DNA from 2 places in the Metabacillus sp. KH_069 genome. Region 2 is predicted to be linked to the other one. Evidence: riboswitches for the same ligand, from Rfam matches in the RefSeq annotation. Region 2 holds a riboswitch; the other holds the start of a gene.
The links. Region 2 has a riboswitch for cyclic di-AMP ahead of AC3ISE_RS19310 (potassium channel family protein). Riboswitches for the same ligand answer to the same signal wherever they lie in the genome.

Region 1: it holds a riboswitch for cyclic di-AMP, as region 2 does, so the genes downstream of both, gltT (glutamate/proton symporter GltT) here and AC3ISE_RS19310 (potassium channel family protein) in region 2, are expected to answer to the same signal.

The regions. Positions count from the first base shown of each region.
Region 1 covers NZ_CM174460.1:2,916,205-2,918,672, forward strand. Annotated here, with positions in the region: gene AC3ISE_RS14645 (DNA polymerase IV) at 1-931, opposite strand, end outside; cyclic di-AMP (ydaO/yuaA leader) riboswitch at 1,076-1,220, shown strand; gene gltT (glutamate/proton symporter GltT) at 1,300-2,468, shown strand, end outside.
Region 2 covers NZ_CM174460.1:3,825,023-3,827,490, forward strand. Annotated here, with positions in the region: gene AC3ISE_RS19305 (TrkH family potassium uptake protein) at 1-199, opposite strand, end outside; gene AC3ISE_RS19310 (potassium channel family protein) at 227-883, opposite strand; cyclic di-AMP (ydaO/yuaA leader) riboswitch at 983-1,126, opposite strand; gene AC3ISE_RS19315 (heavy metal translocating P-type ATPase) at 1,374-2,468, opposite strand, start outside.

The sequences.
Region 1 (2,468 bases), 910 kb from region 2:
TCAGCTTTTTACTTCGGGTAAATGTGCTTCGGTCAGAATAGCGGATTGTCGTGAAGATTTTCGTGCCGAGAACATCCTTCCGTTTCATTCTGCTGCTTACCGATTGTGACAGGCGGTTCAGTGTTTCATAAAGAATTCTCGGCTCTGTCGTATCTTTTGATAATGTAGTTGAATTTCCAATGCTTTTAAAATCATAGATAGAGTCAGGGTTTACCTCTCTGTCATCGATTCCATTCGCTCTTTTTTTCAGCCTCTCTCCATTAATTCCGAGAAGCTGCTTTAACCCGATCGCATCTGCATCTGCAAGGTCTTTTATTGTTTGAATGCCAATTGTTCTTAATTTATCCGCTGTTTTTTCGCCAACCCCATGCATCTCGCTTACAGGAAGCGGCCAAAGCGTTTTACCCAGTTCCCGCTTTCTGAGTACTGTGATGCCAAGCGGTTTTTTCATATTGGATGCCATTTTGGCGAGAAATTTATTAGGTGCGACGCCGATGCTAGCAGGCAGCAAAAGTTCTTCCATCAGTCTGTCCTGAATGGTCTTTGCGATTTGAAGAGGATTGCCCTCCTTTAAAAATTCCGTTAAATCCATATAACCTTCATCAATTGAAACGGGCTCTACCAAATGGGTAAACTCCCGCAAAAGATCGAACATAGCTTTCGAGGCTTTCCTGTAACGGTCAAAGTTTGGTTTGCGCACAATTAGTTCAGGACAATGCCGTTTCGCCTGCCAAAGCGGCATGGTCGTTTTTACACCCTTAGCCCTCGCCTCATAACTGCAGGTAACCACAATTCCTTTTCTTTCTTCAACATTTCCTGCAATGGCAAGCGGCTTTCCTCTGAGTTCGGGTTCAAATGCCATTTCAACAGATGCATAAAAGCTGTTCATATCCACATGAAGAATCACTTTTGGCCCGCTTTGCTCTTTCATTTCCGTTCAACTTCTTTCCAGACTGTTGTTAATCTTAAGTTTACCATAACAGCAGTAAACACGGCCATTCAGCATAAAAAGATTGACAAGCTGCTGTTTGTCAGAGTAAATTATATCTTGTGTGTTTTTTATTATACTGAACAAATGAATAACAAGCTTAATCTATCCAGAACGGGGGAATCATGCAATTGGTAATCCATTTACCTTGGGGTGAATCCTTTAAACAAAGGCAGGGAACTCTCAATCCCGAATCCGACAGTTAACCTCGTGTGCTTTATTGAGAGAAAGAACTTTAGTGAATTAAAGACCTTTCTTTCTTAAGAACGGTCTTTTTTTGTGTTTTCAGACAACTTAGAGGGGGTTCATACATGAAGAAATTTAAATTGGGACTGGCTTCCCAAATTTTCATCGGTTTGATTTTAGGGATTTTGGCAGGTGTTATTTGGTTTAACGATCCGCGTGTTGCAGCGTTCCTGCAGCCGCTTGGTGATTTATTTCTCCGGTTAATTAAAATGATCGTCATTCCTATTGTCATTTCCAGCTTAATTGTCGGTGTTGCCGGAGCAGGCAATGGAAAACACGTTGGAAGGCTTGGCGGCAAAACAATCCTTTATTTTGAAATCATTACAACAGTTGCGATTGTTCTTGGCGTATTGCTTGCAAATGTCTTCCAGCCTGGACAAGGTGTTGACCTTGAGTCTGCTCAAAAGACAGATATCCAGCAGTATGTCGATACGTCTGAGGAGCAAAGTGAAAAATCGGTCGCCGAAACGTTCCTTCATATCGTTCCGACAAACTTCTTTAAATCTGTCGTTGAAGGAGACATGCTTGCAATTATCTTTTTCTCAGTCCTGTTTGGGCTCGGGGTCGCAGCCATCGGCGAACGGGGAAAACCTGTTCTTCAGTTCTTTGACGGCGTCTCGCACGCGATGTTCCACGTAGTAAATCTTGTGATGAAAGTCGCTCCGCTTGGTGTGTTTGCTCTGATTGGAGTAACCGTGTCAAAGTTCGGGATCGATTCTTTATTGTCTCTAGGCAAATTAGTTCTGCTGGTATACGCTGCCCTGATCTTCTTCCTGATCGTTGTTTTAGGTGCAGTTGCCAAATGGGCAGGGGTTAATATCTTTTCACTCCTGCGCTACATTAAGGACGAGCTCCTGCTGGCATTCAGTACATCCAGCTCTGAAACCGTCCTCCCCCGCATTATGGAAAAGCTTGAAAAAATGGGATGCCCTAAAGGAATTGTTTCATTTGTCGTTCCGATTGGCTACACCTTCAACCTTGACGGATCTGTGCTCTATCAGGCAATCGCTGCCTTGTTCCTTGCACAAGTCTACGGCATCGAGTTGACAATCGTACAGCAATTAACGCTGATCTTAGTCTTGATGGTCACTTCTAAAGGTATGGCTGCCGTTCCGGGCACATCCTTTGTCGTCCTGCTTGCTACCCTTGGAACCATTGGAATACCGGCAGAAGGACTCGCCTTTATTGCCGGAGTTGACCGCATCATGGACATGGCGCGCACGGTAGTAAACTT
Region 2 (2,468 bases):
GCCCAAAGGTCGTGAATGTGCTTCCTGGATCCACAGTAGCGAGACCTGTTACGGTCATGGCCGAAGCTGAAATAAATAAAGCATCAAGCCATCTGATGGAACCATGTGTCGCGATTGGCAGCTTTAATAAAACCGCTCCAAGAATGATACCCGCTGCAAATGCGATTACAAGCAGCTGAGAAGGATTGAAGCGAAGCATTTTTTGCAGTTTATTTGTGTTTATCACCTACATCCCCTCCTCCTCAAAACGAATGATGTCTTTGTTCCGTCCGATGACAAGCAGAATGTCACCGGATTTGATTGATTCATCAGCAGGAGGTGATACAATGACCTCTTCTTCCCGCTGTATGCCGACTATGTTACAGCCATATCTTCCCCTAATATCCAGGTCGATCAACGTTTTTCGGTGAATTTTTGCTGAAGCAATGAGCTCTACCATGCTGAATTCCTTTGAAAGCTCAATATAATCAATCATTTTTTCTGAAATGATATGGTGCGCAATCCGCTTTGCCATGTCCCGTTCAGGATGAATGACTTTGTTTACTCCTATTTTGTCTAAAACCTTCTGATGATAGTCATTTTGAGCTTTTGCCCAAACTTGCGGAATCTCCATTTCTTTCAGCAGAAGAGAGGTAAGAATGCTTGCTTCTATATCGTCTCCAAAAGAAACGAAGGCGTGATCTACATTGCGGACGCCAAGCTGTTTCAGGGTCGCTTCATCAATTGCATTCGCTTTTACAGCAAGAGTCGCATATTGAGAGTAGTATTGAACCTTCTCTTCGTCTTTATCAACGGCTAAAACTTCAATGCCCATTTCATGAAATTCCTTTACTAGACTTCCTCCAAAACGGCCAAGACCAAATACAGCAAATTGCTTTTTCAACAGGATTTCCTTCTTTCGATACCAATTTTTGCACACAAAAAGACACAGAGGTTCCATGAACCGCTGTGTCTCATTTTTTAGGGTCACATTAGTTTCATTATCCTCTCTCAAGAACGCTTGCGAAGTTAGCTGTCGGGTTCGGGCAATGAGAGTAGCCCTACCAGTAAAGGATTCACCCCAAGCTGCAAAAATGCCAGCAAAATTGGGTCCCCCGCTCCATAATGGATTAAGCGAATTAAGAATATATGAAATGTATTTATGAAAGTATCTTACTCCTGTTGAATTGGACAGTAAAGAGCCAATTATTGCAGGATTTTGCTATAAATGACCAAATACATCCGTTTAAGCGCTTTCAAGTCTTATTTGCTCAGCGTATCTGTTTATTTTACAACGTCCTATCAGTCAAACTTTCAAACTTGTCCGTTTAAATCAAGGATCAAATTTAATCAATCACAAAAACACCAAGCCTCTTAGGACTCGGTGCCGAAATTTACAGTTTAGCCCGCTGCAGTCTCAGAGCATTCAGTACCACGGATACGGAGCTGAATGCCATAGCAGCACCTGCAAGCCACGGTGCAAGAAGCCCGGCTGCTGCTATAGGAATGCCCAGCGTGTTATATCCAAAAGCCCAGAACAGATTCTGCTTAATGTTGCGGATCGTCAATTTGCTCATATAAATGGCATCTGCAATACTGTTTAAATCGCCTCTCATAAGGGTAATATCTGCAGCTTCCATGGCAATGTCGGTACCTGTGCCAATAGCCATCCCGATATCGGCTGCAGCAAGGGCCGGTGCATCGTTAATGCCGTCGCCAACCATTGCTACCCGTTTACCCTGACGCTGAAGCTTAAGTACCTCTTCAGCTTTACCCTCTGGAAGAACTTCTGCTATGACATGTTCAATGCCGGCTGCTTTTGCGATGGCATGAGCAGTTCTTTCATTATCACCAGTCATCATGACAACGTGGAGGCCAAGATGCTTCAATCTTTCAACAGCTGATTTTGACGTTTCTTTGATCGTATCTGCTACGGCAACAAGACCCATCAGTTCGCCATCAATGGCGGCAAGCATCGCTGTTTTACCTTCTGACTCCAAATGCTGCATTTTTTCCAATACAGCTTCAGCACTTATTCTGTACTTATCCATCAGCTTCTTCGTTCCCACAAGAACCTGCTGATTGGCAACCTTTGCTCTGATTCCATATCCCGGAATCGCTTCAAAGTCAGCCGCATCACTAAGTTCTATCCCTCTTCCTGTCACCCCATTTACAATCGCCTGAGCAAGAGGGTGCTCTGATTGCTTTTCAGCAGAAGCCACAGTCTTTAAGAAGTTCTCCTCTTCTATTTCTCCTACAAGATGAACATCCGTTAACTCTGGTGTGCCTTTTGTAACTGTACCTGTTTTGTCTAAAATGATGGTATCGACTAGATGAGCCGTTTCTAAATGCTCGCCGCCTTTAAACAAAATACCGGCTTCAGCTGCGCGGCCTGACCCTGCCATAATGGATGTCGGTGTTGCAAGACCAAGTGCACAGGGACAAGCAATAACGAGTACGGCAATCGTTTTTTCCAATGCACCTGCGAA